Regions from separate parts of the Williamsia sp. Y844 genome, predicted to be linked through region 1. Evidence: riboswitches for the same ligand, from Rfam matches in the RefSeq annotation. Region 1 holds a riboswitch; the other holds the start of a gene.

Region 1 (16,360 bases):
GTGTCCGAGAAAGTCCGGTGCGATGACCGTGTACTTTTCGCTGAGCTGGGTGAACACCGGTTCCCAGGCCAGGGAGTTGTCGCCGATTCCGTGCAGCAACAGCAGTGCAGGACCCGATCCGGCCATCCGGTAGGCCCGCTTGTATCCGTGCAGATTTGCGAACTGGACCTGAGAGTCATCGGTCGGAACAGCCCGTAGTCGACGTCGTACGCCTTCACGGTCCACGGTGACCTCCTGTTTTCCTCAGACCTAAACATCTTTCGTTGCCCCTATTCTCCGCGCAAAGCGAGGTTTTCGCCCGGTTAAAGATCACTCATCGAATCTTGCGATCGGAGTGGGACACACTTCCGATGGTTTGTGACGAAGGTCAGACTGCAGGCGAGACCACGAACTCTGCGACCGATAGCCTTGAACCCATGGCGGATCAGCGATTCTCGGCAGCGGTGTACAAGTCACGTCTGGATCGGGCGCAGGAGTTGACGGCGAAAGCCGGTCTGTCGGCGCTTTTCATCACTCCCGGACCCGACCTGCGATATCTCACGGGCTCACGAGCGACGACATTCGAACGGCTCACCGCCCTGGTGATCAGTGCGGATCGCGCTCCCGAAGTGGTTGTGCCGCGACTGGAGTTGGCGGCGCTACGGGAATCGGCCGTCGGTGAGCTCGGCCTGACCGTTCACGATTGGGTCGACGGCCAGGATGCGTACGCACTGGCGGTTGGAGCCGCCGGGGGAGCCGGTGATCGTTACGCGGTCTCTGACGCAACCCCTGCGCTGCACACCGTCCCGTTGGCAGGGCATTGGGGTAGCGCACCGGAACTTGCCACTGCCGTTCTGCGTGAACTGCGAATGATCAAGGATGACGCCGAGATTGAAGCGCTGCGCCGCGCAGGCGCCGCGATCGACCGAGTGCACGCCCGAGTGGGGGAATGGCTGAAGGTCGGCCGCACCGAACGTGAAGTCGCAGCGGATATCGACGCCGCCATCATCGCCGAAGGACACACCAGGGCCGAGTTCATCATCGTCGGATCCGGTCCCAACGGCGCCGACCCGCATCACGAGGTATCGGACCGGGTGATCCAGGACGGCGACATCGTTGTCGTTGACATCGGGGGACCTGTCGCGCCGGGATACAACTCCGACTGCACCCGAACCTACTGTGTTGGAACACCTTCTGATGCGATCGCACGGCAGTACGAGTGGCTACAACAAGCTCAGCGAGCGGCTGTGGCCGCCGTCCGCCCCGGCGTCACTGCCGAGCAGATCGATAGCGCGGCCCGGGACGTGCTCGTTGCCGCCGGACTGGCCGACAAATTTGTTCATCGCACCGGCCACGGCATCGGACTATCCGTTCACGAGGAGCCGTATATCGTTGCAGGCAACAATATTCCACTGCGGCCGGGCATGGCATTCAGCATTGAACCCGGCATCTACTTCTCCGGCAGTTGGGGTGCGCGCATCGAAGATATCGTTGTCGTCACCGATGATGGCTGCGAAGCATTCAATTCCCAACCGCACGAACTGAAGTCAGTCTGAACCAGGTTCTCAACCGACCATATTCGTTCGAACAACCGTTCGACTTTCGGTGTCCCCCGAGGTAGACTGATTGAAAGCGTTCGATCAGATGTCTTGGGGGGCATGATGACTGACGATTCCTCGATTGATCCTTCTTCGGTTTCGGTGTTGGTGCGCAAATACCTCGAGTTGGAGCTACTGGTTGCCGATATCGCGGACTGCGCTGATTCCGATATGTCTGATGCGGAAGTCAATGAGCTTGTGCGGGTGCATGAACGGATCGTCCGCAAGCTCGAGTTCACCGGGTTGCGGCATCTGTTGCGGGTTTCGGATCGGTCGTCGTTTACCGATGCCGGGTATTCGTCGCTGTTTGGTTTCACCCGCGGCGAGTTGCGGTTGACCAAAGGGCAAACCATGTCCCGGATTCGCGGGTTGGAAGCAGTCGGCCGATTTCACACGATGCAGGGCGAAGAGCTGGCACCGAAATGCCCTGCCGCCGAACAAGCCTGGTCCCAAGGACTGATCGGGGCAGCGCATATGGATGTGATGCTAGATGTGCGCAAACACATCCCGTCAGCGTCGGATTCGGCGGTGTATGACGTGGTCGATCATTGGATGACCGAAGAAGCCGTCGGCCAGGATCCGACTCAGTTGGCGGCGTCGGGCCGTCAGGTGCTGGCCCGGGTCGATCCCGATGGCCGGCTGACCGATGATTCGGATCGGGCCCGTAAACGTTCGGTGAGTTTGGGTAATCAGGGTGTGGACTTGATGGCGAAAATCTCCGGCACGCTGGATCCGGAAACGTTGGCGTTGTTCACGACGGTGATGGATGTCTGGGCCGCCCCGGGCATGAACAACCCGGCCGATCCGAACTCACCGACCGGGGCCAGCGATGACCCGAAACAGGATCCGGAGTTGATGAAGGCCGCGGCTGAGCGTGATACCCGCTCGATGGGCCAGCAGCGCCACGATGCACTCAAAGCGATTTTGAAAACGATTTTGGAGTGCAACCTTCTCGGCAAGTCGCATCGGGGGTTGCCGGCGCAGTTGATCATCACGATGACCAAACAGCAGCTCGAGGATTGCGCGGGGATCGCCAAAACGGCGTCGGGGGTGGATATTCCGGTCAAAGAAGCCCTGCACCTGGCTGCGCGTTCGGACAAATACCTGGCCGTGTTCGCCAACCACAGCGCCGAGGTGCTGTATTTCGCCCGGGCCAAACGCACCGCGCAGAGAGGCCAACGTTTGGCGTTGTTCGCCCGCGACCGAGGCTGTTCACACCCCGGGTGCACCAATCCGGCGACCTGGGTCGAGGCCCACCACCTCATTGCCTGGATCAATGGTGGTCTGACCGACATCGATCTGATGGGATCAGCGTGCCCGCCGCATCACAAACTTGTCGGCGACGGCCCTGGTCAGTGGCAGACGGTGATGATCACCGAGGGTCCTGACAAGGGCAGGGTCGGGTGGATACCACCAGTGTCGGTGGATCCGGAACGCAAACCGCGGGTCAACCGTGCCCAGCATGTCAACGAAACCTTCGCGGCGGCCTGGGAGAAGGTTCTTGCCGACCGCCGGGCGGTGTTGGCTGACAAGTTGGCGGAACTGACCGGCGGCGAACCTGAGGTCCAACCCGATCCCGAACCGGATAGCACTGACCAGGATGCGTAGCGTCTTGCCTAGGCGGTGACCATCAGCGACTGCGAACCCAGTATGCGTTCGACGTTGATCTGTATGACCACCCGGCGTGGGTTCACTTTGGGCTCCTTGTAGCGAGCCGCATAGCGACGGACTCCTTCGGCGACAGCCTCGGGGTCACGGTGGACCGATGCTTTGCCTTCCAGCGTCAACCACTGCGGTCCGTTCACCTGGAACACGGCGGCGTATCCAGACCGGTCGACGTTCTTCACCTTCTGGCTGCCTTCGAAGGTGATCACTCGTGCGATCTTCGCCTCGGCGTCGTAGGTGAATCCCACAGCAACAACATGAGGGGTCCCCGATGCACGGACGGTGGTCAGGCTCCCGAGGTGGCGTTCGGTGAGGAAGTCCATTGCTGCGGGGGTTAAGTCGTTTGGTGTTTTGGGCACAAGCCGACCTTAGCCAAGTCGCTGTCCTATCAAGCATCCCCGTGCAGCAGGCTGGTCTGGACACCACATCACCTATTCATCTGGTGGACCTCTTTACGCACAACCTCGACGTCGTGCGATAGTCACGTGATGACCGATCAACGCGTTGAAGCACTGGAACTTGTTCGCGGACAGAATGTTTCCGTCGAATCCATAAGCCAGGGTAACGACATTCTGTCTGTCGGCGTCGTGAGCCGCTTTCCCGGGGAGACTGCAATAACGCCCGACGTGAGCATCTTGCTACTGGATGCGACCGACAAGGTTCGATCAAACTCGGATTTCGTCTTTTACAACCAACGCGAGGGAGCAGGCGGGGCGGTTCGGCTCGAGGACAGTGAAGCCGGCGACGACGATTCAGCCAGTCTTTCAACCCAGCCCGGTGACGGTGACCTTCTGTTCGTGGACTTTGTCGGTTTGCCAGAAGAAGTTCAGCGGGTAGTGGTTGCGGCCAGCCTCGACGGCGAATCCGAATCGACCTTCGCTGAAGCGAAAGATCTCGAAATCACGGTTATGCCAGGTGATTCAGCGAGTCCGACAGCAGTGTTCAATCTGTCGATCGAAGAACCTGTCCTGGCGTTGTTGTTCGGTGAATTCTATCGACGGGGCTCCTCGTGGAAGTTTCGGGCGATCGGCCAGGGCTATGCGGGTGGACTCGCTGCGTTGGCAGCAGAGTTCGGTGTCGAGATCGACGATCCCACCGACTCTGGTGACAGAGATTCATCTGATGCGCACATTGCGACAGTCGAAGCCCAAGAAACCGTACCGGCAGATGTGGATGCTGCGCCTACCGTCATCGCGCTGGAGACCGAGTCAGTTGCAACCAAACCGTCGGTGAAATCTTCAATGACCACTAAGAAGACTCTCCGTCCACCGAAACTGCCATCGTGGTCGTTGGTGCCCGAACTGGCCGAAGGCGGGGCGGAGTGGGATCGCTCTCGCTTGTTCTCGGTGTCCGCAATTGGTACAGGTGATGAACGCGAACGACGTGCGGTCTCAGCGCTCTTGGCTGTGATGGCCGGGGTACGAGAGTTCGGCCGTGAGATGGTTGCACGCAGCGGTGGGCCCGCAGGATCCATCGAGACGTACATCGAGCCCGAGTTCGAATGGAATGAAAAGAAACTTCGTCCCGACGGATTGATCAGAATCACGCGTGGAGCGAAGCAATGGACTGCGCTGGTCGAGGCGAAGTCTTCGTCAGCCAAGCTCACCACCGACCAAGTTGAGACCTACATCGACATCGCCCGTAGCCTTGGATTCGACGCTGTAATAACGGTCAGCAATCAGCTGTTGGGTGCACACGACCAACATCCCGTAGTAGTCGATAAACGCAAACTCAAAAAGGTTTCGCTACACCATCTTTCGTGGGACGAGATCCGATCCGTTGCGATTCAGATGTCGATGCACAAACAAGTCCAAGACTCGACCCAGAGTTGGATCTTGCAAGAGTTTGTCAGGTACCTGCAACATCCAAAATCTGGATTGCATGGCTTCACCGATATGGGGGCGCAGTGGGGCCAGGTTCGAGATGCAGTGAAGACCAAGACCCTGAGTGCCGACTCCAAAGGCGCGATCGAAGTATGCAATTTATTCGATCAGTTGGTCCGGCATATCGGCCACGACCTCTCGTGCTTGCTGAGCGCGGACGTGCGACCGATTTTCCCGCGGTATCGACCAGACGGCACAAGCCGAATTCAACAGCTGGCGGACTCGGGTTTCATGTTCGGCTCACTGCGTATCCCAGGCGCGACCGGAACCTTGACGCTGGCCATCGATCTCCGGTCGGACGTCCTGGAGTGCTCGACCATCATTGATGCCCCTCGCGAAGGACGCCCTGCAACCCGCATCAATTGGATCGTCAAACAGATCCCGGATGCCCATGCGGACACCCGGATCGAATCAATCCTGGCAGGGCGTCCATCGTCCAACGTGGGTGCGTTGTTGGGAGTTCTCCGCGATAAGCCCGAGGCGCTCCTTCCCGCGGATGGAAAGCTCCCCAAGCAGTTCAAAATCACCCGTGCCCACACGCTGGGCCGGAATCGCGGAAACGTCGTCATCTCAGCGAACAAACTCGTTGAAGAATTCTATCGAGACATCTTGCAGGTGATCCGCGCACCTAAGAAGCCCAGCCCGCTGAAGGAGTGACTGCAGCTCGGAGATGAGCCGTTTGGGATACTGGCCTGGTGAGTAATGGGCGAGTGGTTGTGCTGTTCGGTGGTCGCAGTGAGATCGGGCTGGAGGTTGCAGCTCGGATCGCTGCAGGGGCGACCGTGATCTTGGCGGCTCGGAGGTCGTCCGACCTCGATGATCAGCGCGAACGGCTGGAGTCCGAAAATGCGGCAGCTGTCCATATGGTCGAGTTCGATGCGAACGACACCTCAACACATGAGGGCCTGATTCAGCAGATCGTTGCCGAACACGGGCCCATCGACGATGCGATCGTGGCCTTCGGAATCCTCGGCGATCAGGCGAGGGCAGAGGTCGACAGCGCCCACGCACTACAGATCGCGCACACCGACTACCTCGCCCAAATCAGCGTGCTGACTCCGTTGGCCGTCGCGATGCGGGCCGCCAAACGAGGCAACATCGTCGTCTTCTCATCCGTTGCAGGCGTCCGGGTCCGGCGCGCCAACTACGTCTACGGCTCCACCAAGGCCGGGCTCGACGGCTTTGCCAGCGGATTGTCAGATGCATTGCACGGCAGTGGGGTACACCTATTGCTCGTCCGCTCCGGATTTGTCATCGGCAGCATGACAAAAGATCTGATGGCCTCCGGGATCAAACCTGCTCCGATGTCGAGTACCGCACCACAGGTTGCCGACGCAGTGGTCAAAGCGCTGCACCGAGGTAAGCATGTGGTCTGGGTCCCCGGAAAGCTGCGTCCTGTCTTCTTTGTGATGAAGCTCCTGCCCCAGGCGATCTGGCGACGGATGCCTCGATGACTGATCTGAAGTTTGTGGTCGTCGGCATCGGCGCCGACGGCTGGGACGGCCTGTCCGGAAACTCGCAGCGCGAATTGCGCTCTGCCACCGACATCTACGGTTCCGTGCGCCAGCTGGATCTGTTGGCGCCACTCGAGGCGACGCTCCACCGGTGGGACAGCCCGATGTCGAAGCACCTCCAGCGACTACTGGCCGACACGCACCCGCACACCATTCACATCCTCGCCTCGGGTGACCCGATGTTCCACGGCGTCGGGGCATCGATCGTGAAACAGGTGGGCGCGCAACACGTGCGCATCCTGCCTTCGGTATCGAGCGGCAGCCTGGCCTCCGCCCGTCTCGGCTGGGACCTTGCCACGACGCGCATCCGCAGTGTTGTCGATCGCCCCCTCGATTCGATCCTCTCGGGAGTCTCCGACAGCGTTCGGCTGCTGATCCTCAGCCGCGACAACACCACTCCGGCGGCCGTCGCAGAATTGCTCACGGCCCACGGGTTCGGATGGTCGCAACTCACCGTCCTCGAACAGCTCGGCTCCGACAGCGAACGCCAGGTCACAGGTATCGCACGAACGTGGGCCGCGCCTGCCGGCGACCAGCTCAACATCATCGCTGTCGACTGTCTCGGTCCGGCCGTCAGTAGCCAGGCAGGTCTGCCGGACACCGACTTCAGCAACGACGGACAGCTCACCAAGCAGGCAGTCCGCGCGCTGACCGTCACCGCATTGCGGCCGGCCGCCCGCCAACTGCTCTGGGATGTCGGAGCGGGCGCAGGCAGTATCGCCATCGAGTGGCTGCGCACCGACCGGACTTGCACCGCAATTGCTTTCGAATCCAACGACGTACGTCGTGGACGCATCGTGCACAACGCAGCCGAGCTCGGCGTGAGCGCAGGACTGACGGTCCACGGCGCTGCGCCCGAGCAGTTGACCCACGCACCTGATCCCGACGCGATCTTCATCGGGGGAGGCGTGACGGTCCCGGGGATGGTGGAGGAGTGCTGGGATGCCTTGCTCGACGGCGGACGGATAGTGGCCAACGCGGTTACACTCGAATCTGAGGCAGTCTTGGTGAAATGGCATGCCGCAGTGGGTGGTAGCCTCCGTCGATTCCAGATCGACCACGCCGAGCCACTCGGATCAATGACAACCTGGCGACCAACGCTCCCAGTGACACAGTGGATCGCCGACAAACCGAGGACCAACTTATGACGGTGTACTTCATCGGAGCCGGACCCGGCGCCGCCGACCTGATCACCCTCCGCGGCGCAAAGTTGCTCTCGCAGTGCAACACCTGCCTGTACGCCGGGTCGCTGGTTCCCGCGGAGATGCTCGAACATTGTCCACCCGGGGCCACTTTGATCAACACAGCGAAGATGCCTCTTCCGCAGATCATCGACCACATCGTGACCGCGACCCATGCCGGGCATGATGTGGCTCGACTCCATTCAGGCGACCCCGGACTGTATTCGGCGGTGGCAGAACAGATCAGATTGCTGCAGCCGCAAGGAATCTCTTACGAAATCGTCCCGGGCGTTCCTGCCTTCACCGCGGCCGCCGCAGCATTGGGACAAGAACTCACGGTGCCCGGCGTCGGTCAGTCGCTGCTGATCACCCGAGTATCCACGCTGTCAACCGACATGCCCGAAGGCGAAAAACTCGAAGAACTCGCCCGCACAGGTGTCACGATGGCGATCCACCTGGCCGCCCATCGAGCCCAACAGATAGCCGACGCCCTGACACCGCACTACGGAAGCGATTGTCCCACTGCCGTGGTCGCCTTCGCCAGCCGCGACAACCAGCAGATCGTTCGGTGCACGTTGGCAGAGCTCCCGAACCAGCTGGAAATGAACGATATTCAGCGCACCGCGGTCATCTTTGTCGGACGCGTCCTGGTCGCGGATGAGTTCCCGGACAGCTATCTCTACTCGTCAGCCCGGATGACCAAGCTGCGCAACGACCCTCATTCGTCATGAGCGAGGGCACAGTCCTCGTCCTCGGCGGGACCGCAGAAGCCCGCGCTCTCGCAAAGGAACTCGTCGGCGAAGGAGTGCGGGTTGTCACCTCGCTCGCGGGTAGGGTCAAGAATCCGGCGCTACCGGTCGGCGGCGTCCGCATCGGCGGGTTCGGCGGCGTCGACGGTATGACAGTGTGGCTGAGGGACAACAACTGCACGGCAGTGGTCGACGCGACACACCCGTTTGCCCGTCAGATCTCAGCCAACGCCGTTACCGCAACAACAGAAGTCGATATACCGATGCTGACCTTGCGACGCCCCGAATGGCTTTCGCAACCGGGGGATCGCTGGATCGACGTACCCGACATCGCCGGAGCCGCCAGGACCGTGGCGGAGTTGGCGGGCGAACAGGGAAGTCCCCGAGTCTTCCTCACCACCGGTCGCCAGGATGTAGACGCCTTCGCCGACATCGACGACGCCTGGTTTCTGATCCGCCTCGTCGACCCACCCGAGCGAGCGATACCAGCGCAGCATCAGATCATCCGTAGCCGCGGGCCGTACACCGTCGACGGCGAACTTGCCCTGATGCGTGAACATCGCATCGACGTGGTCGTCACGAAGAACAGTGGTGGCCCGCTGGTTCAGGCGAAACTTGAAGCAGCGCGGCAACTCTCACTGCCAGTCGTCATGGTTCGGCGACCTACCCCACCCGGCGGCGAAACCGTCGAAACGGCTTCCGCCGCCGCAGTCTGGGTGCGTCAGCTGCTCTCGTAGCGGCGATTGGTGAACGCCACCGGGCCTCCGACTCGGTCGACGACCGTTGTGGTCGACGAACCGATGATCAGCAGCGTCCGCATGTCGACCACGGCAGGATCGAACTCCCCGACGGTAGTGATCACCATCGACTGCTCAGGGCCACCCACGTCGCGTCCCAGGATGATCGGCGTTGACGGGTCCTTGGATTCCAGAACGATGTCCTTGAGTTCCGCAACTTGCCAATTCCTGCTGACCGATCCGGGGTTGTAAATCGCGAGCACCAGATCCGCGGCCAGTGCAGCCCGCACCCGCGCCGTGATCACATCCCAGCTTTTGAGGCGGTCGGACAAGGAGATCACCGCATAGTCATGTCCGAGCGGAGCGCCCGCAAGGCTTGCGACGGCGTTGGCCGCGGTCACTCCGGGCACCACCCGCACGGGAACGTCGCGCCATTGCGGGTCCGCTGCTTCTTCGACGACTGCTGCCGCCATCGCAAACACGCCAGGATCGCCCGAGGACACCACTACCACCCGGGCGCCATTCTTTGCCAGATCCAGTGCCATGCAGGCCCGTTCGGACTCCACACGGTTGTCACTGGCATGCATACGTTGTCCGGGTCGGGGAGTCACCCTGTCGAGATAGGTCTTGTAGCCCACCAGATCGGTCGCCTTCGCCAGCTCGGCACGCACTTCCGGGGTGGTCCACCGGTCGGCGCCAGGTCCCAAGCCGACGACAACAACCTCACCGGCTACGCCGGCAACAGGTGCAGATGGTTGCGCGTTGTTGAGCTCACCGGGGATGACGACCATCGAAAAGTACGGCACCGTCGAAGCGTCGACGTCGACCACGGGCATGACCTTCTGCGCACCCGTCGAGGCGCGTTCGACATACCACGCCCGGTCGATGACACCGGATTCGCGCAGCGCTGCAACTACTTCCGGGAATGTCCGGCCGAGTTTCATGATCGCCACCGCATCGCTGTCACGCAGTCGACGGACGAGTTCTGCCTTGGGAAGCGTGCCCGGCAGCACGGTCAGGGTCTCCTCGGCTTCGACCAATGGCATACCGGTGGCGGCTGCCGAAGCGCTCACAGACGTGACACCCGGGATGATCTCGGTGTCGAAACGCTCGGTCAGCCTCTTGTGCATATGCATGTACGAGCTGTAGAAAAGTGGGTCACCTTCGGCCAGCAACGCCACCGAACGTCCCGCACGCAGATGCGCGGCGAGGACTTCCGCGGCATCGGCATAGAAGTCGTCGAGCGCGCCGCGGTAGCCACCGGGGTGATCGGTGGTCTCGGTGGTGACCGGGTACATCAGCCGTTCCTCGAGCTGACCTTCCCGAAGGTACGGCTGGGCAACCGACCGGGCGATCGAACGACCATGGCGGGCACAGTGATACGCGATCACATCAGCCTCGCCGATGACGCGGGCGGCCTTCACGGTGACCAGTTCGCTGTCACCGGGCCCCAAGCCCACGCCCCACAATTTTCCACTGCTGGTCATCGTCATTCCACCTTCGAGGCAAGTGCGTTGAGAGCGGCGGCGGTGATCGCCGACCCGCCGCGACGGCCGAGTACCGTCAAGTACTCGAGATCGTTTCGATCGGCAAGCGCTGCACAGGATTCCGCAGCGCCGATGAATCCAACCGGCGCGCCGATGACCGCAGCCGGCCGTGGTCCGCCTGCATCGATCAGCTCCAGGAGCGCAAAGAGCGCGGTTGGCGCGTTGCCGATCGCAACCACGGATCCCTCGAGCATCGGTCGCCAAAGGTCCACCGCAGCAGCGGTTCTTGTGGTCTCCAGTTCCGCAGCCAAGTCCGGGACCCGACTGTCGCCGAGTAGACAGAGCACATCGTTGTCTGCGGGCAACCGCTTGCGGGTCACGCCGGACGCGACCATGTTCGCATCGCAGAGGATCGGCGCTCCGGCTTCCATCGCCGTGCGGGCCGCGGTCACCAGACCTGCACTGGCTCGCACGTCGGCGGTCAGATCGACCTGACCGCAGGCATGGATCATCCGGACAACCACCTGCGACAGGTCATCGTCGAACATGGTGAGGTCGGATTCGGCACGAATTGTCGCGAATGACTGCCGGTAGATCTCGGCGCCGTCTCGAATGTAGGTGTACATAGTGCTCGCCACCATAGATGCCGATCAGAGTCGGCGACGCTTGTACCCCGTCGCTGTGGCTTCGACCCGAAGATGGTTCTCTTGAGGCGAACCGCACCCGCGTTCGCAGCCGACCCAGTGCTCACGGTCGTCGACCGCGACGTCATCTGACGTCAGGTGCAGTTCCAAATCCCGACGGACATCGGCATGCGATTTGTCGCAGCCGGGTGATCCGGTGCAGTCGGTGACCTTGGTCCATGGTGAACTCTCGTCGAAGATCAGGCCCATCGGTGCCATCACCCGAAGTACGGTGTCGGCCATGCCTTCTGACAGGTCAACGATCAGGATCTCTTTTTGCGGCGTCAGGTAGATGTCGCGTTCGATGGCAGCCAGGAACTCGCCGACTCGCGCCGGGACCCGTCCATGCGCGACCACCGAACCGAGTGCCACCAGGTCGTCGTGATCCTGCGTCAACCAACCCACCCGTGGTTCCGAAATAGGCTCTGACCTCGGGTATTCACCAGTTGTCTGCAGTGTCGCCAAGATGTTGTCGATGGTGGTCCGATCGGCAACATCCTGCACGCGCCATTCGTCGGACCGGTCAGCCAGAAACGCATACGCCAGGTCGATCATGAGGGCCGCGGCATCATCTGCCGAGACCCGACGTCCGGTCGGCTTTCCGCCGATGAGCACGTCAAACGCTCGATCATCGATCGCCAGCACACCGATGTCGGGACCCTGGGCGAGGATGTCGCCACGCCCGTCGTCGACGCCGAACAGGATCCGGGCCGGGAGACTCGCCAGCACCGGGTCGGACTGCAGGCGGATGTCGAAGTCGTCCAGGATCGGCCGCGCATCGATCAGCCCTCCGCGCCGCCCCGTCAATGCTGAAAGCTGCAGGTTGCGGACCCGCTCGTGACTGGGAGACGGGATCAGGCCGGCCTCGAGTATGCGTTCGCCGGCACCGTCCACGTCGGTGATCCCACGCAGTTGGACGTTGCCGCGCGAGGTCAATTCGAGATGACCGTCGCCGAAGTCATCCGCCACCCCTACCAGGGATTGCATCTGGATCGGGGTGATCAGACCGCCGGGCAGCCGGATCCGAGCCAGATGGCCATCTGCCGCCGGATGCGCCGAGAACACACCGGGGCAACGATCGGATGGTCGACTCATGCGTTCCACGGTACTGGCGCCGATCAACTTTCCACCGCTCGGTGGCGGTCAGTTGCCCGACTCATCGCCGTCGGATCACTTGGAATTGCCGGTCTTATATGCTGATGCAATTCCGCAACGAGGAAGCCGGTGAGAATCCGGCACGGTCGCGCCACTGTAATGGGGAAACCCCAAGTCAGACCCTTGTTGCTCCGCTGCTACACCCCAACCGCCGGGCGCGCATTCCCGGCAAGGAGGTCCTCGTGATCTTGCTGCTGTCCACATCGGACACGGATCTGCTGACGGCCAAGGCCAGCGGCGCCGACTATCGCCTCGCGAACCCGTCACGCCTTCTCGTCGATGAAGACCTACCTCGACTCCTGAACGGGGCCGACCTGGTGGTTGTGCGGATTCTCGGTGGCCGCCGGATGTGGGAACAGGGCCTGGACGCGGTGATCGCCGCCGGATTGCCGACCGTGGTGCTCTCCGGTGAACAGCTGCCCGATCCCGATCTGATGTCGATGTCGACGGTCGCTCCCGGGGTCGCCGCCGACGCACACAACTACCTGGCCCAGGGCGGACCGGACAATCTCGCAAACCTCCACGCGTTTTTGTCGGACACCCTGCTGCTCACCGGCCACGGTTTCAGTGCTCCGGCAACCACCGCGCAGTGGGGGATTCTGGACCGCAAATCCCAGGTCGAGACCACCGGACCGACGATCGCGGTTCTCTACTACCGAGCCCAGCATCTGGCAGGCAACACCGCTTACATCAACGCACTCTGCGACGCGATCGAGGACAAGGGCGGCCGGGCACTGCCGATCTTCTGCGCGTCGCTGCGGACCGCGCCCGATGACCTGCTCGAACAGCTTGCGGTAGCCGATGCGCTGGTGGTCACGGTGCTTGCCGCCGGGGGAACGACGCCTGCCACCGCGTCGGCCGGTGGCGACGACGAGAACTGGAACATCGAACAACTCGCCCGTCTGGACATCCCGATCCTGCAGGGACTGTGTCTGACATCGTCCCGTGCCGGATGGGCGGCGAACGACGATGGCATGTCCCCATTGGACGTCGCCACGCAGGTTGCGGTACCCGAGTTCGACGGACGGATCATCACGGTTCCGTTCTCGTTCAAGGAGATCGGTGAAGACGGCCTGCCCTGGTACCGCCCGGATTCCGAACGGTGTGCACGAGTCGCCGGAATCGCTGTGCGCCACGGGCGACTTCGGTACATCGCACCGGCTGATCGCCGGGTTGCCGTGATGTTGTCTGCATACCCGACCAAACATGCCCGGATCGGGAACGCAGTGGGGCTCGACACCCCACAGAGCCTGCTCCGATTGCTCGAGGCCATGCGGGACGCGGGCTACGACATCGGACCGGAATCCGGCGACGGCTCGGTTCCCGGTCTGGCCGAGAACGATTCGGACACACTGATCCACACGCTGATCGCCGCCGGTGGACAAGATCCCGACTGGCTCACCGAAGAAGCGTTGGCAGCCAACCCGATCCGGCTGTCAGCGGCGGACTACCGCGACTGGTTCGGCACGCTGCCCGAAGACCTCCGGACGACGATGATCGAACACTGGGGGCCGGCCCCCGGCGAACTGTTCGTCGACCGCTCGGTCAATCCGGACGGCGATATCGTGATCGCGGCAATGCAATTCGGGAACATCGTGCTGATGGTCCAACCACCACGCGGCTTCGGTGAGAACCCGGTTGCGATCTATCACGACCCGGATCTGCCGCCGAGTCATCACTATCTGGCGTGTTATCGCTGGTTGTCGTCGCACGATCACTTTGCCGCCGACGCCGTCGTCCATGTCGGCAAGCACGGCAACCTCGAATGGCTGCCGGGCAAGACACTGGGAATGTCGGCCTCGTGTGGCACCGATGCCGCCATCGGGGATCTGCCGATGATCTATCCGTTCCTGGTGAACGATCCGGGCGAAGGCACCCAGGCGAAGCGCCGGGCGCACGCCACGCTGGTCGATCACCTGATCCCGCCGATGGCACGGGCCGAAAGTTACGGCGACATCTCGCGTTTGGAGCAACTGCTCGACGAGCACGCCAACATTTCCGCGCTCGACCCGAACAAACTCCCGGCGATCCGCCAGCAGATCTGGACCTTCTTGCAGGCCGCGAAGATGGATCATGATCTCGGGTTGTCGGAGCGTCCCGAGGAAGACGTCTTCGACGACATGCTGTTGCACGTCGACGGTTGGCTGTGCGAGATCAAAGACGTTCAGATCCGCGACGGACTCCACATCCTCGGACAGCCACCGGCCGGTGATGTCGAGGTCGATCTGGTGCTGGCAATGTTGCGCGCCCGGCAATTGTGGGGCGGAACGCAGAGCCTTCCCGGACTTCGAGAAGCATTGGGGCTCACCGAAGACGGAACCGCAGGCCGCAACGCCACCGACAGCATCGAAGCGATCGCCCGGGAATTGGTGGCGGGTTGCGCCAAGGGCAACTGGGACGCCGCGACCATCGCCACTGTCGCCGAAGGTCACCCGGCCGATGTTCGCAAGATCCTCGACTTCGCAGGCTCCGAGATCGTCCCTCGGCTCCGCCAAACCGACCAGGAGGTCCCACGGATTCTCCACGCGCTCGGTGGTGGATTCATCCCTGCCGGGCCGAGCGGATCACCACTACGTGGACTGATCAACGTATTGCCGACCGGCCGCAACTTCTATTCGGTCGACCCGAAGGCTGTACCGTCGAAACTTGCCTGGGAGACCGGCCGCGCGATGGCGGATTCGCTTCTGGCGCGCTATCTCTCGGACCACGGCGAGTATCCGAAGTCCGTGGGCTTGTCCGTGTGGGGGACCAGCGCGATGCGCACGTCCGGCGACGACATCGCCGAGGTTCTCGCACTCCTCGGGGTGATGCCGATCTGGGATGAGGCGTCGCGCCGGGTGACAAAACTGGACCTGATCAGCCTCGCCGAACTCGGCCGTCCCCGTATCGATGTCACGGTGCGCATCTCCGGATTCTTCCGGGACGCCTTCCCACATGTGATCACGATCCTCGACGATGCCGTTCGGATGATCGCCGCACTCGACGAACCCGACGAGTCGAACTACGTTGCCGCCCATGCGCGTTCCGACGTTGCCGACCACGGCGACGTCGACCGCGCCACCAGTCGTATTTTCGGGTCGAAGCCCGGAACCTACGGCGCAGGCCTGCTCCAACTGATCGACTCCAAGGACTGGCGCAGCGATGCCGATCTGGCCGAGGTGTACACCGCCTGGGGTGGTTACGCGTATGGCCGCGGACGTGAAGGTGTGGCCGCGGTCGACGACATGCGATCGGCATACCGGCGCATTGCAGTCGCCGCCAAGAACACCGACACCCGCGAACACGACATCGCCGATTCCGACGACTACTTCCAGTACCACGGTGGCATGATCGCCACGGTCCGGGCATTGACCGGCAAGGATCCCGAGGCCTACATCGGCGACAGCACCAGCCCGGACAACGTTCGCACGCGCACCCTGTCGGAAGAGACCACGCGGGTCTTCCGGGCCCGCGTGGTCAACCCGCGTTGGATCGCCGCGATGCAGCGCCATGGCTACAAGGGCGCATTCGAGATGGCCGCCACGGTTGACTACCTATTCGGCTACGACGCCACCACCAACGTGATGGCCGACTGGATGTACGAGCAGCTGACCGAGTCGTACGTGCTCGACGAGGCCAACCAGGAGTTCATGAACAAGTCCAACCCCTGGGCGCTGCACGGCATCGCCGAACGTCTCCTGGAGGCGGCGCAGCGCGAGATGTGGTCGGCACCTCCACCGCAGATGCTCG
Region 2 (16,360 bases), on a different contig from region 1:
CCATGGACAGCACTCACGTCAGACCGGCGACGACACCGGCGAAGCCAGATCGGCGTTGTCTACCAGGATCCGCTCAGTTCATTCGACCCTCGATGGCCGGTCGGTCGAATCCTGGCCGACGCCCTCTCGACCGGAAAACGGCCGCCCGCCGGCCGGACTGAGGCACTCGAGCGTAGCGTCCGTCTCCTCGAGCAGGTCGGATTGTCCGACCGTCATCTGTCGGCCTCGCCCTTGCGACTCTCAGGTGGTCAGCGGCAGCGCGTCGCGATCGCCCGGGCGTTGGCTCCGGAACCAAACGTGATCGTCTGCGATGAACCGGTTTCCGCTCTCGACGTCTCGATCCAGGCGCAGGTTCTCGATCTGCTCACCGACCTCCAGGACGAGTTGGGTGTGAGCTACCTGTTCATCTCCCACGATCTCGGCGTGATCCATCACATGAGTGACCGGATACTCGTGATGAAAGACGGCAAAGTCGTCGAATCAGGGTCGGCCGATGACGTCTTCGAACGTCCGAAACACGCTTACACTCAAGGGCTTCTGACCGCCCTCCCACGTCTAGGGATTGCTCGATGACTACTGATGCTGACCTCGTCGAGCAGTTCGCTCCGGTTTACGCACGAATCGCCGATGGTGCCATCGGCCGAGAATCCGATCGCCGACTGCCTGCCGACGAGGTCGAATGGCTACGCGACGCCGGCTTCGGCAAGATCCGGGTACCGGTGGAATATGGGGGTCTGGGGGCAACGATCCCCCAATTCATCCGTCAGCTCATCGAACTCGGCCGAGCAGATTCCAACCTGCCTCAGCTGCTCCGTGGGCACTTCGGATTTGTGGAGTCCCGGTTGAGTCATCCCGACGCCGTGGTCCGAGAGCGATGGTTGCGGATAATCGCCGGGGGCGCACTGGTCGGAAACGCGCAGTCGGAGACCGGAAACAGATCGTTCTTGGAAAGTGCGACCACGGTTACCAAGGTGGACGACGGTTGGCGGTTGACCGGTAAGAAGTTCTACTCCACCGGGAGCCTGTTCGCCGACTGGATTCACACCTCGGCCAAGGTCGATTCTGTCCAAAGCGCAAATGTATTGGTGTCCACCAGTGCATCCGGCGTGGAGAGGATCGATGACTGGGACGGGTTCGGGCAACGTCTGACCGGCAGTGGGACCACGATATTCGAGGACGTGCTCATCCCGGACCAGGATGTCGAGCCCTATCCCACCGGCCACTTCACAGGAACGTACCTGCTGGCGTTCTTTCAGCTCATCCACCTGGCAACCCTTGCCGGAATCAGCAAAGCGGCAGTCGACGACATCGCACGATTCGTCAACCAGCGTGGGCGCAATCTGATGAATCCGGCTTACCCTGACCCCCAACAGGATCCACAAATCCAGCAGGTCGTCGGCAAGGCGGCCGGCGCCTCTTTCGCAGCGACTGCGACCACACTGGCCGTCTCAGACGCAGTCGGCGTCATTGCCGAAGCCGTTGCGGCACAGCAGGCAACACCCGAGCTCTTCGATGCAGCCGACCTGGCGGCATTCTCGGCCCAGACCGCTGTCATCGAGTTGGTGCTCGGCTTGACCAGTGAGGTATTCGAGGTCGGTGGGGCTTCGGCGGTGACCGAGCGATTCCGGCTCGATCGACACTGGCGCAATGCCCGGACACTGGCATCCCACAATCCGGCCATCTACCGCCAGACCATCGTTGGTGACCACGTGCTGAACGGCACGTCCCCGAGTTCGTCGATGACCAAGTCGTGGGAGGCAGTCCAGGATCATGCGGTCGCCGTCACCGCCGGCGCACCAGGTGCAACCGATGAGTGAACGCAGGCTCATCCTGGGCGCAGTTGTCATGAACAACGGATCACATGCGCTACACGGCCTGTGGCGTCTACCGGAGGCCGAAAAACAGCGAGAATTCGAGCGTCTGGACCACTGGATCGACTTCGCCCAGTCCCTGGAACGCGGACACTTCGATTTCCTCTTCTTTGCGGACATCATCGGCGCCTACGACGTTTATGGCGGCAGTTGGGAGGCATCGGTCAGGCACGGTACGCAGTTCCCGACCGGCGATCCGCTCATCCTGACAACCGCATTGGCCTCGCATACAACCAATCTCGGCTTCGTTGTCACCAGCTCGGTGTTCTACCAGAAGCCGTACGCGTTCGCCCGACAGCTGTCCACGCTCGACCATCTCAGTGATGGGCGAATCGCGTGGAACGTCGTCACCTCGGTGATCGAGAACGGTGCACGCAATGCCGGCCTCGACGGGCTGCCTGCGCATGACGATCGTTACGTCTGGGCCGAGGAGTTCCTCGACGTCACGTTGAAGCTCTGGGAGCGTAGTTGGGACGACGGTGCGCTCGTCAGGGATGTCGAGAGCGGTGTATTCGTCGACACCGACAAGATCCACGAGATCGGTCATGAGGGTAAGCAGTTCTCAGTTCAGGGTCCCCACCACGTGCCGCCTTCCCCTCAACGCACACCGGTCTTGCTCCAAGCGGGCGGGTCACCGGTCGGCCGGGACTTCGCTGCCGCGAATGCCGAATTGACCTTTGTCACCGCATCGTCGCCCGAAGCTGCCGCAGAACTGGTCGCGGACCTTCGTGCCCGGGCCAAGGCCGCGGGCCGGGCGCCAGAGGACCTGAAGTTCTTTGCCGGACTCTCGATCGTTGTCGGCAGAACCGAGGACGAGGCTCGGCGCAAAGACGCGCGCTACCAGGAGTCGATCGACGACGAGGCGATGCTGGCGCAAATCAGCGGGCACCTGCATGTCGACTTCGCCTCGGTCGACTTGGACAAGCCGCTCGCGGACCTCTCCACCGACGGCATGCAAGGATTCCTCAAAGGCCTCAAAGAGTCAGTGCCAGAAGAGCAACGCGGACAGCTCACCTTCAGGGACCTTTTGCTCGGCAACAATCTCCTCAAGCGGATCGTCGGTGACCCGATACAGGTTGCCGACGAGATCGGGCGGTGGTACGACGTGGGTATCGACGGCATCGGACTCCTTGAGTTGGTCCGCCCGAACACCTTCGACGATTTCATCGAATTCGTTGTCCCCGTACTGCAAGACCGCGGACTGGTTCAGCGTGAATACGCCCCCGGGACCCTGCGGGAGAAACTTTTCGAGCGGGGACCGTTCCTGCCGGAAAGCCACCGCGCTCATCACCTTCCCATTACCGACAGCAGGAGCACCCAATGACCAACCGCCTCTTCTTCAATGCGTTTGTCATGAACACGACCAGCCACATCCACCACGGACAGTGGCGCAGGCCGGATGCGCAGCAAAGCAATTTCAACGACGTCGAAACCTGGATCGATCTCGCCAAGACCCTGGAAGCAGCCAAGTTCGACTCGATCTTTTTCGCTGATGTCTCAGGCCTGTACGGCGATTCCGAGGCCGACTATTCGGTGTACCTGCGCGAGGGCCTGCAGATTCCCAGCAACGATCCAACCGTGCTGGTCGCGGCACTGGCGACGCACACCAAGAACCTCGGACTCGCAGTGACGTCCAATGTGTTCCAACAGCATCCGACCAACTTTGCCCGCCAGCTCGCCACGCTGGACCACGTCAGCAAGGGGCGGATTGCCTGGAACATCGTGACCGGCACCCAGGACAACGGCTATCGCAACTTCGGATACGAGTCCCTGGAAGACCACGGCGAGCGTTACCGCTGGGCCGACGAATATGTCGACGTCGTCTACAAGCTCTGGGAGGGATCGTGGGATGACGATGCGCTGCTCGGCGACAAGGCCGGGAGTCTGCATGCGGATCCGTCCAAGGTGCACAAGATCTTTCATTCCGGTGAGCGCTACCGGGTCGAAGGACCATTCCTCCCCTCCCCCTCGCCGCAGCGCACCCCCGTCCTCTTCCAGGCCGGATCATCGGGCCCCGGCCGCGCCTTCGCGGCACGAAATGCCGAAGCAGTTTTCCTGGTGGCTCCGACGCCCGAGGTCGCGCGCCAACAGATCGAAGAGACCCGGGCATTGGCGGTGTCATTCGGTAGGAACCCCGATGACATCACCTTCCACCAAGGTCTCAGTTTTGTCGTCGGCGACACCGAGCACGAAGCGAACGAGAAGTTCGAGTACTACCAGCAGTTCGCGAGCTCCGACGGCTACGCCGCACACATGGCCATCGTCGACCCGGACGGGCGTGTCTACCCCGCCGACACGCCCCTGAGCGAAATCCAGACCAATACCATGCAAGGGTTCCTGGATTACGCGCGTCAGCACATCGTCGACCGAGAGCCCACCGTGGGGGACATGTCGCTCCAGCGACTGAAGGACACCGTCGTGGTGGGCACGCCGGAGCAGATCGCAGACGCACTGGAACTCTGGCAGGCGGCCGGTGTCGACGGCATCAACGTCATAAACTGGGTGATACCAGGGACTTTCGAGGAGTTCGCAGACAAGGTGTTGCCGGTGTTACGCGAGCGCGGCCTTGCCCAGAGTGATTACGCCGAGGGAACTCTGCGTAAGAAGCTCTTCGGAGCCGACCGTTTGAGCGATCGACACCCCGCCGCCGCCTACCGCGGAGCGTTCATCGACGGCCCAACCAACTGGGCGGAAGCTCACGAAAACTCACTCGCTCGCACGGTTGACGCGTGAGCGCGACCCCCGTCTTTCGACCGCGATCTGTTCTTGGATCAGCCGTATGAGCAGTTCAGACCTGGGACAGCCGCATCGAACCGGTGTCGAGGTAGCGCTGATGGAACGCGAAGGCCTCACCCAGTAGGTGGGGCGTCTGTCCCGCACCGGGCATAGCCTCGGCGCGCGACAGATAGTCGTGCAGCAACGGGCGGAACTCGGGGTGCGCGCAGTTGTCGATGATCAGTCGTGCCCGACGTCGCGGCGACAGGCCGCGCAGATCTGCCAAACCCTGCTCGGTGACAATCACCTGGGTGTCATGTTCGGTGTGGTCGATGTGCGGGACCATCGGGACGATTGCGGAGATGGCACCACCGCGAGCCGTCGACGGGCTCAGGAACATGGATACGTAGCCGTTGCGGGTGAAGTCGCCCGACCCGCCGATGCCGTTCATGATCTTCGTGCCCATGATGTGCGTCGAGTTCACGTTGCCGTAGATGTCGGCTTCGAGCATGCCGTTCATCGCAATGATGCCGAGACGACGGATCACCTCGGGATGGTTGCTGATCTCTTGCGAACGCAAGGTGATGCGAGTCCGATAGAAGTCGACGTTCGAGGTCAGCTCTTCCATGCCGGCTTCACTCAGGACCAGGGCCGTCGACGACGCATGGGCGACGGTTCCGTCCTTGATCAGACGCAGCATGCCGTCCTGAAGGACCTCGGAGTAACAGTTCAGACCTTTGTACGGCCCCCGGTCCAAGCCACCGAGCACTGCGTTGGCAACGTTTCCGATACCGGCCTGCAGCGGGAGGAGTGTGTCGGCAGGCAAGCGACCTGCGCGCACCTCGTAGTCGAGAAAATCCAGGACGTGGTCGGCGATGGCCTCACTGACGGCGTCGGGCGCGGTCACGGGGCTGGCACTGTCGCGGCAGTTGGTCTCGACGACCGCAACGACCTTGGACGGATCAACCCGGAATGTTGTCTGGCCGATGCGGTCCTCGACATGGGTGATCTCGAGGGGCTTGCGATTCGGCGGCAGCGCGGTGCCGTAATAGACGTCGTGCATGCCTTCCATCGCCTCGGGCACCCAGGAGTTGACCTCGAGGATGATCTTGTCTGCGACGTCGAGCCAGGTCTTGTTGTTGCCGATCGAGGCGGCGGGGATCAGTTCACCCGACTCGGTGATGCCTGCGATCTCGACGATGGCCACATCCACATTGCCGTAGTAGCCCTCCCACACCTGCTGCGCGACGTGCGAGAGGTGGATGTCGACGTAGTCCATGCGGCCATCGTTGATTCGTCCACGAGCCGTCACCTCCGCCTGGTACGGCATCCGCAGAGCGATTCCGTCGATTTCGCAGAGAACCTTCTCGGCCTCGGAGGACACGGAGGCGCCGGTCAGGAGGTTGATCGTGAATGTCGATCCTTGCCCGCGAGTGTGCTCGATGCGCGCCGCCAGGGCGGGGATGGTGACCTTGGGTGTGCCGGCACTGCCAAAACCACTGATGGCGACAGTCTCACCCGGATGAATGAACTTCACGGCGTCAGCCGCGGACATCACTTTCGGAGCAAACGCAGTGCTTCGAATTCGACCGGAGGTCGTGGGCTCCCCTGATGTGGTCACGGCAACAGAATAGGCACCACACTTCACGACGATCTGCCCAGATTCCTGCGACAGGACCAATGCGGCGTGATATAAGAAACCGGCCATCTGCGATTGGAAATCTGCTCCAACTACCTGCGTTCGCTCCAGTTGCAACCACAGCGAACGCGAACAAGTCGAGCGGATATTGGATGCGGGGACACCCCCAACACCGCCGCCGAATGTGCCCGTGGTCACACGCTGGATGACTTTCCGGTTCGAACCGAGCAGCTTGGGGAACCCCACCAATCAATGGACACCTGAACCCGGGGTTCAACGTGTGAGCATCCTATCGATGCCATGGAGGGAGTGAGCATGACTGACGACAGCAGAGCTGAGCAAGCCCGCAAGGGCCTTTTCGACTCGGTCAAAGGCAAGGCAAAGGAAGTGGCCGGCGCTGTGACCGGCAACGATTCGCTGACAGCGGAGGGGCAGCTCGAGCAAACTCAGGCCCAGAAGCGCAAAGAAGCAAACGCCGAGGAGGCCCTGGCCAAAGCGGAAGCCGAGAAGGCTCAGCACGAAGCCGCCGAGGCCCGGGCTGAAAGCGCGCAGGAACGGGCCGAGGTGCAAGCCGAGACCGCGACGACCGAGCGGGTTGCCGAGACGGTGAAGCAGGCCCAGAAGGGTGCGGCCGCGCAGCAGGAGCAGCACAAGCTCACGGTCGAACAGACACAGGCCGAGCTCGAAGCCAAGGCCAAACAACAGCAAGCGCGAGCGCAGGAGCGGGTCGAGGTCGCCGAGACCGCAAATGATGTTGTCGATGCAGTCGACGAACACAAGGAATCGGTGGCGGAGGCCGACCGCGCCCGGGCGGAGGCCGAACGGTTGCGACGTCAGGCAGACGGCCTCACCGATCAAGCCGATCTTCCGTAGAGCGACCACACACAAGTTGAGGAGAGTGCAGATGAACATCACCGAAATACCGTTGGTTGTGCTACGTACGCAGTACCGGATCGCCCGAATCCCGTTGCAGCTCATCGAGGATAGAGTCGTGTCGCGACTGGATTCGGAGGCGGCCGCCCGGCTTCTGTTCGAACGCTCGTTGGGTGTTCTCGACTCGACCGTCGGGAATCTTCTGGGGGATCCATTGATCGAAAAACGCGGATCCGCGCTCACCAAACGGAGCGAAGCCCTCGGTCGCGCAGCGCAATTGGAGGCCGAAGCCGAGCGCAAGCGTCAGCAGGCCGCCGCTACATTGAAGGCCAAGGCCGACAACGCCGTCGAAGACCGGAAGGTGGCACGCGAAACCACGCAGGCAGAGATCAATGAGGCGGCACGGCAGGCGGAAGAAGACAAACGAACCGCCGCTGAGAAAGCTCGGCAACGGACCGCTGAGGCCGAGCGACAGGCCGACGAACTCGCTGCCAAGCGCAAACAAGAGGCCGAAGCCGCCAAGCGGGATGAGCAGGCCAAGATCAATGCGGCTGAACTGAAAGCGACCGCTGACGCTGCAGCAAAAGCAAAGGAAGCAGCAGCCAAGCGGGACGCCGCGGCAACCAAACGCGACCAGGCCGATCACATCGAGAAACTCGCCGACGCCGAAAAAGACAAGCGCAAGGCTGACCGCGCGGACAACAAAAACTGACCGCACAGCGACTTTCGGTCAATCGGGTTGCGGCTGCACGAACAGCGCGTCAGCCACCGCACACACCACGCCGCCGTGGGAGAGGGTTCCGGTGACGAACGTCTTCCGGCCTTCGATTCTGTCTATCGCCGCGTCCACGCGCAGTTCCTGGTGGACCGGTGTGGCACTGCGATAGTCAACCTTCAAATACGCAGTACGCGAACCGAATAGTCCTTTGCGGCCGACGAACATGCCGAGGAGGTCATCGAAGAGCATCGTGACCACACCGCCATGCACGGCACCTCCCCCACCCATGTGCGCGTAGCTGAACGTGACGGATCCGAGGAGCGTCGTGTCCGACGTATCGTGTGCGCGGTACAGGACAAACACCGGATGCCCGATCCCCCGCATTGCGAGCTCCCGGGCGGGCCGATCGTCTTCTGGACGAACCTCGAAGTCCTTCAACCACGCAGTCACATCTTCAAGCGCGGCGGCCGCTGCCAGTGCCACCTCTGCCGACGGCGCGACCACACAAAGCGTTTGCTGCAGTTCGCGAAATGCGTCCATCAACTCCACGAATGGGCTCAACTCAGCGGACGGCGCGCCGATCACCCGCCCATTCTCGATACCTGTCATCTCCGACTATGTTCCTTCGTTGAGCACGGCAAAACCATTGAAACCGCAGACACCTCGACGGTCGGACGATCCGTCGCCGGGCAGTATTGAAAACCCCTGTCCGAGTGAATGATTATTCCATTGACAATAACTGAACAACCTCCGCACGTCGCCGGGCGCCGGGCTCATCGCGCGACAACCGACCTCGAGCGGTCGGAGAGACAGGTCGGGGCGATCGCAGCGACATGCGGGTGAGAGGACAGACTCATGAAGTCTGTTCCTCGCGATAGAGCACCAGGTGCTCGTGGTACAACACACCATCGCGAACATCCCCGGTCGCGGTGAATCCGGTGTCGTCGCGATAGTCCAGATGTGCGCCGATCACGGTAAACGTACCCGTGTAAGCGCTGGGAGTGTTGCCTCGCGCCTCGTCGTAGCGCCCGTTCGGTAACAATTCCTGACGTATGTATCCGTCTGCCGTAACCCACATTCCGACGACGTCGAGGTCTGACGTCGATGTGCTGCTCATGCCACTCCCATCCGTGAATCCATATCTTTCTCGTTCCCTCCCACCTGCCGACATCCGGTTGAGGTGGTTCGAGAATATGGCGAATCCTGCAATTGAGCGTGGGTGCATTGCACCCACGCTCAATTGCGAATCCGGACTCAGTTGGGTTCGATCAACCCGGCGCGGGGATGCTCGCCGATTGCGGCCGATACGTGACCTCGGGGTATCCGATGACAGGGTCGATGGAGACGGACGCCCGGACCTGATACACCTTTTCCACCAGCTCGGCGGTGATCACCTCGGCGGGGGTGCCGACGGCCACAACCCGCCCGTGATCGAGGACCATCACCCGATCGCAGAACATCGCCGCCAGATTGAGATCGTGCAACGCGATGTAGCTGGTGAGCGGGAGTTCGGCCACCAAGGCCAGGATGTCGAGCTGATGCCGGATGTCGAGGTGGTTGGTCGGCTCGTCCAGCAACAATTCGTCCGGCTCCTGGGCGAGAGCCCGCGCAATCTGAGCGCGCTGACGTTCACCGCCGGAAAGGCTGTGCCACAGTCGATTCGCCTTCGACGTCATCGCGGTGCGCTTGAGCGCCAACTCGACGGCCACATCATCTGCGGACTCATCACCACCGAACACTCCACGGTGCGGAATGCGGCCGAGCCGCACGATGTCGAGGACAGTGATGTCGACCTCGGTATCGGAGTGCTGATCCACCGTTGCCACCCGGCGGGCGATCTGACGTCGCCGCAGGTTCCTGATCTCGATGTCGTCGAGGAGAACGCGGCCCACATCCGGATGCGCGACGCCGCTGAGCACCCGCAGCAGTGACGACTTTCCGGAGCCGTTCGGGCCGAGCAAACCGATGGTCTCACCCTTCACGGGGTCGATGGACACTCCATCGAGCACCAACTGCCCGCCTCGGCTCCATTCAATGTTTTTGGCAGACAGGGTCATTGGCTCGACCTCATCCGGACGAGGATGAGCGCGAACGCCGGAACACCGATCAGGGCCGTTACGACACCGACCGGAACTTCCTGGGGCGCAAAAACAGTGCGGGCCAGCGTATCAACCCACACCATGAAGATCGCGCCGACCACCGCAGCGGTGGGCAGCAGCCGACTGTGCCGGGGGCCGACGAGGAACCGGGCGGCGTGCGGTAATACGAGACCGACGAAACCGATCGCCCCGGCGGCACTCACCAGGGTTGCGGTGACAAGTGCCGTGATGCCGAGCAGCAGCACCCGGACCCAGCGCACCGAGATGCCGAGGGACGCAGCAGCTGTGTTACCGAAGGTGAAGGCATCCAGCGCTGCCGACTGCGTCAGGCATACCAGGAGGCCGATCAGGGTGACCGTGCCACACAGCATGACATTGGTCCAGTCGGCACCGGACAGCGAACCGAGGAGCCAGAACAGCACACCGCGGGTTTGCTCGGCGTCGGCCGAGGAGATCACGATGAATGACGTCAAGGCCGAAAACAGTTGTGTACAGGCCACTCCGGCCAGCACCACCCGGGACATTCCGCCGCCGGCGCCGAGGGCCAGCAGCATCACAAGGGCGAAGGAGAGAACCGCCCCGAGGAACGCGCCCACCGACAGCGACACCGCTCCGGCGCCCAGTCCGAGAACAACGATCACCACTGCGCCCGTGGACGCCCCGGACGAGATGCCGAGGACAAACGGGTCGGCGAGCGGATTGCGCAGCAAAGACTGCATGATCGTCCCGCACAGCGCCAGGCCGGCACCGCAGACGGCCGCGAGCAGTGTGCGCGGGAGGCGAAGCTCCCACACGATGCCGTCCTTGATCCTGCTCACCCCCGAATTGCCGAGACCGAGGTGATCGAGCACCACCGCGTATACGTCGCCTACGGACAGGTTGGCGGGTCCGATGGTGATGACGATGGCGATGGACACGGCCAGCACCACGAGACCGACCAACAGGAGGATCCCGAGCACCGGTCGGGAATCGGTCCGTGCCGGTCGGACTTCGCGGTGGGTGCTGACCGCGGTCAGCGCGACAGTCCCCACTGCTCGAGCGCGGCCGCGGTCTTCTCCGCACCGTCGATGGTGCGGATCGACGGGTTCAGATCGGCACCGTTGAGCACAATGTACCGCTTGTCGCGAACGGCGGTGAGCCGCTGGGTAACCGGGTTCGATTCGAGGAATGCGATCTTGCTGTCGAGGGCGTCGCCGTCGATGCTGCGCCGGCTGAGGTCGGCGAGCACGAGGGCGGTGGGGTCCCGGTCGAGGATGCTCTCCCAGCTGACCTGAGGCCATTCGTTGGTGGTGTCGGCGAATATGTTCTCGGCGCCAACAGAATTGGTGATGATGCCCGACGAACCGCAGCATCCGGCCATATAGGGAGTCTTGGTGTCGGCGAACCAGTACGCCAACGACACACCCGCGGCGTCCACCGATCCCGTTGCCGCCTCGAACCGTTGCTGCAGTTCGGCGATAAACGCCTCACCGCGGTCACGGACGTCGAAAATGGCTGCGAGGTCCCGGATCTCCTTGTAGACGGTGTCGACGCGCAGGGGGTCGGTGCGGGCACCGTCGGCATTCACGCTCGCGTCGGTCTTGCCGTCGCAGTCTGTGGGCGAGAGGTAGTTGGGCACACCGAGCTTGTCGAACTGGTCGCGGTCGGCGACGCCACCTTGTCCGAGTGTGCCACCGAAAGATGCTGAGACGAAGTCGGGTTCGGTGTCGAGGACCACCTCGAAGGACGGATTGTTGTCCGCCAGGCGCGGCACGCGGGAGTTGTCGTCGGCAAGGTTCTCACGAACAGGATCGGTCCAGGTGGCGGTGCCGACCATCCGATCTGCGAGCCCGAGCGAGAGCAGGATCTCGGTGGACCCCTGGTTCAGCGACACCGCGCGCTGCGGCGGTGCGTCGATGGTGACGGTATGACCGCAGTTCTCGATGGTCAGCGGAAAGGCGGACCCGTCTGAAATCGTCTCCGACACCGGTTCATCCATCGTCGACGAACATGCCGAGAGGAGCAGGGCCGAGGTGATCATAAGGGCGGTGGCACCAATGTGCCGCCAAGATGTGCGCATGAAGCGGTACTCCTACATCAGGGCCCAGTCGCGGAGCCGAGGAACTTCTAGACCGATCGGTGAGTAACCGGACTCCGACCCCATTCGAGGTCGTTACCGTTGCGCGTCAGTCCCGGATTCACACCGGGTTCCCTCGCTGATCGTGGCCGCATGGACGGCCTCGGCAACCATATACGGCAGTGACATGCCGGCCGTCAGGCACCTCCGCCGCGGGCCTGTCCACTCCTCGATCGGGCGGCCGTATCTCAGCTCGATCAATGGAAAGTGATGACAATTGGGAACACTTGTCTCCGAACCGGTTCGAAGCCTTCCGCATCGTCGGAGTCCACCGGGTCACCTGGTGGGGGCGTGCACAACCATGACCGGGCAGAAAGCGGTGTGGAGAATGGCCTGACTGACCGAGCCGAGGAGCAGTCCGCGAAACCCGCCGCGGCCGCGGCTTCCCACCACGATGAGTTGAGCGTCACGGGCTGTGTCGACGAGGTACGGCGCGGGGGCCTGGGCCGCGATGCGCGTTTCGACCGCAACGTCGGGATGGTCCTCGCGGTGGCCGGCCATCAGTACGCCGAGGCGCTCGGCGGCTTCATCGTGGACCTGCTGACTGACCTCGGGGTGTCCGTCGTTCCCGCCACTGGAGAATCCTGGATCGGCATGCACCACGATCAGCGAGGTGTTCAGTTCGTCGGCTTGGATGAAGGCGTGGGTCAATGCTGCTTGCGAGTTGGGAGAGCCGTCGACGCCTGCCACCACCGGGCCGGCTGTGGGAGGTCGACGGGGGACCACGACGACGGGGCAGTCGGCGTGGGCGGAGACGTCGGTGCTGACAGACCCGAGCAGCAGGCCGGTGACTCCGCCCATCCCCCGACTGCCGACCACCACCATGTGCGCTGAGCTGGAGATCTCGCGTAATACGAGCGCGGGTTTACCGTCGAACACCTGTCCCCCGACTGCGACGTCGGGATTGGCTGCTTTGACCGTACCGACAGCGATGTCCACGATGCGCTGGGCGTCGTCGTGGAGGGTGTCGATGATGTCTTGGGTCATCACCACGCCCGGCGCGTAGCCCGCCACGATGGTTCCGACCGCCGTGACGACCCGCAACGTCCGACCTTCACGTTCAGCGGCGGCAACAGCCCACGTCAGCGCGTTTTGCCCGTGCTCAGAGCCATCGACTGCCACTACTATTGGCGCGTTCACCGTAGCCATTGCCTGTCCCCTTTGCAGCTGAGATCGTCCAACATGTCCAGTCACTCCACGATCGCCGATCTGGTCGCCGGTTGCAGGCGAACCGCAAACCAAACATCGAAACGTGTCCAGCTCGCTCTGAGCCGATACGAGCGTTGTCCAACCGCTGGTCGACCAGCGGTCTCGAACAAGGACTGCCGCGCGCACGTGTCATGCCACTGATCCAGTGCGACGACGGGCCGATATCCGTTCTGCGCGTGGAGAAAACAGATGTCCGGTTCCTCCAGTAGCCTCGGACTCACCAGCTCATCAAGGGAGACAACACGTGATGTTTGCTCGCACTACGACCGGGACGATCTCGGGATTCATCGCGGGCGCCCTGCTCGTCAACACTGTCCCGCACACGGTCAAAGGAATAACCGGCCAGAGGTTTCCCACCCCGTTCGCGAAACCGCCGGGAGTCGGGCTGTCCTCCCCCATCGAGAATGTCGGATGGGGCGCGATCAACTTCGCTGTCGGCAGCGCGTTGCTGCGCCGGCGTCCCAGAACTGCCCGGGATGAGACCGCCGTAGTCGCAGGCGGAGTTGCGATGGCTTTCTTTCTTGCGCACTACTTCGGTGGCCTCAACCTCGGCAATGAAGAACCAGCCGACAGCATTGCGGTGTAGCCACCTCAAATGAGGCGATCGGACGCAGGCGCCGATCTACAGCGGCTCCCCCACCTAGGGTGGGGCGATGGACGGTCAAAACCCCCGGCCCATCAGGTTCGCCCCTGCACGCGTGTGGCTACGCAGACAAACGACCGGGGTTCGCAGGCGTCTCGTGCTCGTGGCATCGGTGCTCGTCGCGTTCGCGCTGGCCGTCGGCGCGGCTGCGATGCTGCTCATCTTGCGCCAAACATTGCTGGAAGCCGCCGACCGGGCAACCGAAGCCAAGGCCCAAGAGGTGATAGCTGTCCTGCGCGGCAACACGGTGGATGATGTGGATCGCTCGTTGCCGGCGACTTCGGACGTGGTCGACCTGATCCAGATCGTCGACTCGAGCGGGCATGTACTGGCCACGAGCAAACCGGAGGATCCAGAATCTGCACTGCAGCCGTCTATTCCGCAACCGGGCGAGCAGAGATCATTCGGTGATGTCCGACTCGACGGCGGCAACACCGAGTACCGAGGCGTGGCTGTCGGCGTCTCGACCGCGCAAGGCGATTTCGGCGTGGAGGTCGCCGCGTCTGAAGGCCGCGCGAGGAAAGTCGTGGTCTTCGTCTTCGTTCTCCTGTGCGCGTTCTTCCCGTTTGTACTCGCGCTGGTGGTGTGGCTTGTGTATGTGTTGGTCGGCCGGACACTCAAGCCGGTCGAGAAGATCCGCCGCGAAGCCTCGCAAATCTCGACGACCGACCTCAGCGCTCGGATAACGGTCGACGAATCCGGAGACGAGATCGCCGCACTCGCCGACACGATGAATTCGATGATCGACCGCCTTGAAAACAGTTACTCGCGGCAGCTGCAGTTTGTGGGAGACGCCTCGCACGAGTTACGCAGCCCCCTGGTGACGTTGGTCGGCATCGTCGACCTGGCAATCAAGACCGGTGAGCCAATCGATGTTGCGACAGCGGATCAGATCCTCAAACCGGAGGTCACCCGCTTGCGCGATCTGGTCACCGACTTGTTATTCCTGGCCGGCGCTGACGAACAGGGTCTGCGACTGAAGAGCGTTGGCGTCGACCTCGATGAGGTGGTGGACGAAGGTGTCCGGCGAAGCGAACTGGCGCATGCCATCTCGATCCGGACAACCCTGGTGCCCGCGCGTGTGGCCGGTGACCCACAACGACTTTCGTCCATGCTTCGCAACGTCCTTGACAACGCCATTCGTTACGCGTCCACGCAGGTGGAGGTGCGGATGGTTGTCGATGAGCACCGGCGAACCGTGCGAGTCGAGATCTCCGACGATGGCCCCGGCATTCCAGATGAGCTAAGGGAACGGATCTTTGACCGGTTCGTGCGGCTCGACATGGACAGGGACCGCGGCGGCGGTACGGGCTTGGGCCTGGCGATCGTCCACGAAGTGGTGCGTGCTCACGGTGGACGCGTATACGTAACCGACCCGATGCTCGGAGGGGCAACAATCGTCATCGAACTCCCACTCGGCTCGCCACTCTAGCCACCATCGTCACGCAGACGGTATCCGACGCCTCGCACCGTTTCGATTGATGCACGACCGAACGGAAGGTCGATCCGTTTGCGGAGGTATCCGATATAGACCTCGATTATGTTCTCATCTCCGTGATAGTTGACGTCCCACACCGATCCCATGATCTGGGTCTTTGACACTGCGGTTCCCTTGTGGCGCAGCAGAAACTCCAGTACAGAAAATTCCTTGGGGGTGAGTTCGATCGTCGTAACCCCGCGTTGCACAACATGAGAGGCCGGGTCGACGGACAGGTCGCCTGCCGCGAGAACCGCGGGTCGTTCCGGCGACCCACGTCTGAGCAGCGCCCGCAACCGCGCATTGAGCACCACGAACGAAAACGGTTTGATCAAGTAGTCATCGGCGCCCAGATCGAACGCGTCAGCCTGGTCGTACTCACCATCTTTCGCGGTCAGCATGAGCACGGGGGTCCACACATCTTGTTCACGCAGAGCGCGAATCACCTGATATCCGTTCAATTTCGGCAACATGACGTCGAGGACAATCGCGGCGTATCCACGCGTCTGAGCCATGTGCAAACCGTCGAGACCGTTGTGCGCCACGTCCACAGCCCAACCATCAGCACGCAGACGACGCCGAATCGTCTCAGCGCCGTTGATGTCGTCCTCGACGACGAGCACTTTCATGCGGCCAACCGTACCCACCTCGCGCCGTACTCAGCGTTACTTCAGCACCCTCCGCCTAACGTCTGCCGCATGGACTCCATCAACGGCTTACCGCTCCACCCGCTGTTGGTGCATTTCGTGGTCGTTCTCCTTCCGCTGGCAGCGATCTGCGCGGCGCTCGGCGTGGTGTGGCCCGCCGCGCGACGAAAACTCGGGGTCATCACACCCGTGCTGGCCCTTGTCGCACTCGTCCTCGTACCGCTGACCACCAGCGCGGGCGAATCGCTCGAGCAAAAGGTCCCGCCGAATTCGCTGATTGAGAAGCACGCCGAACTGGGAGATCAAGCACTGATATGGGCGGCGCCCTTATTCGTGTTCGCTGTCATCTGGTG

The links. A riboswitch is a leader RNA that binds a small molecule or an ion and turns the genes downstream of it on or off. The one in region 1 is predicted to bind cobalamin.
Region 2: another riboswitch for cobalamin. It lies ahead of AC1TQG_RS14340 (ABC transporter substrate-binding protein); the one in region 1 lies ahead of cobN (cobaltochelatase subunit CobN).

The regions. Positions count from the first base shown of each region.
Region 1 covers NZ_JBXCJB010000003.1:539,935-556,294, forward strand. The annotation lists gene AC1TQG_RS19330 (alpha/beta fold hydrolase) at 1-225, opposite strand, end outside; gene AC1TQG_RS19335 (M24 family metallopeptidase) at 417-1,535, shown strand; gene AC1TQG_RS19340 (DUF222 domain-containing protein) at 1,638-3,185, shown strand; gene AC1TQG_RS19345 (PPOX class F420-dependent oxidoreductase) at 3,194-3,601, opposite strand; gene AC1TQG_RS19350 (TerD family protein) at 3,731-5,782, shown strand; gene dprE2 (decaprenylphospho-beta-D-erythro-pentofuranosid-2-ulose 2-reductase) at 5,821-6,579, shown strand; gene cbiE (precorrin-6y C5,15-methyltransferase (decarboxylating) subunit CbiE) at 6,576-7,787, shown strand; gene cobM (precorrin-4 C(11)-methyltransferase) at 7,784-8,551, shown strand; gene AC1TQG_RS19370 (cobalt-precorrin-6A reductase) at 8,548-9,306, shown strand; gene AC1TQG_RS19375 (precorrin-2 C(20)-methyltransferase) at 9,291-10,799, opposite strand; gene AC1TQG_RS19380 (precorrin-8X methylmutase) at 10,796-11,419, opposite strand; gene cobG (precorrin-3B synthase) at 11,444-12,571, opposite strand; adenosylcobalamin (AdoCbl) riboswitch at 12,686-12,761, shown strand; gene cobN (cobaltochelatase subunit CobN) at 12,814-16,360, shown strand, end outside.
Region 2 covers NZ_JBXCJB010000002.1:432,773-449,132, reverse strand. The annotation lists gene AC1TQG_RS14395 (dipeptide ABC transporter ATP-binding protein) at 1-573, shown strand, start outside; gene AC1TQG_RS14390 (acyl-CoA dehydrogenase family protein) at 570-1,817, shown strand; gene AC1TQG_RS14385 (LLM class flavin-dependent oxidoreductase) at 1,810-3,195, shown strand; gene AC1TQG_RS14380 (NtaA/DmoA family FMN-dependent monooxygenase) at 3,192-4,604, shown strand; gene AC1TQG_RS14375 (acetyl-CoA hydrolase/transferase family protein) at 4,660-6,207, opposite strand; gene AC1TQG_RS14370 (CsbD family protein) at 6,541-7,098, shown strand; gene AC1TQG_RS14365 (IF2 family translation initiation factor) at 7,130-7,810, shown strand; gene AC1TQG_RS14360 (hotdog domain-containing protein) at 7,829-8,425, opposite strand; gene AC1TQG_RS14355 (Atu4866 domain-containing protein) at 8,670-8,933, opposite strand; gene AC1TQG_RS14350 (ABC transporter ATP-binding protein) at 9,085-9,873, opposite strand; gene AC1TQG_RS14345 (FecCD family ABC transporter permease) at 9,870-10,874, opposite strand; gene AC1TQG_RS14340 (ABC transporter substrate-binding protein) at 10,928-11,893, opposite strand; cobalamin riboswitch at 12,016-12,161, opposite strand; gene AC1TQG_RS14335 (universal stress protein) at 12,308-13,180, opposite strand; gene AC1TQG_RS14330 (hypothetical protein) at 13,488-13,826, shown strand; gene AC1TQG_RS14325 (HAMP domain-containing sensor histidine kinase) at 13,894-15,315, shown strand; gene AC1TQG_RS14320 (response regulator transcription factor) at 15,312-15,989, opposite strand; gene AC1TQG_RS14315 (DUF2231 domain-containing protein) at 16,059-16,360, shown strand, end outside.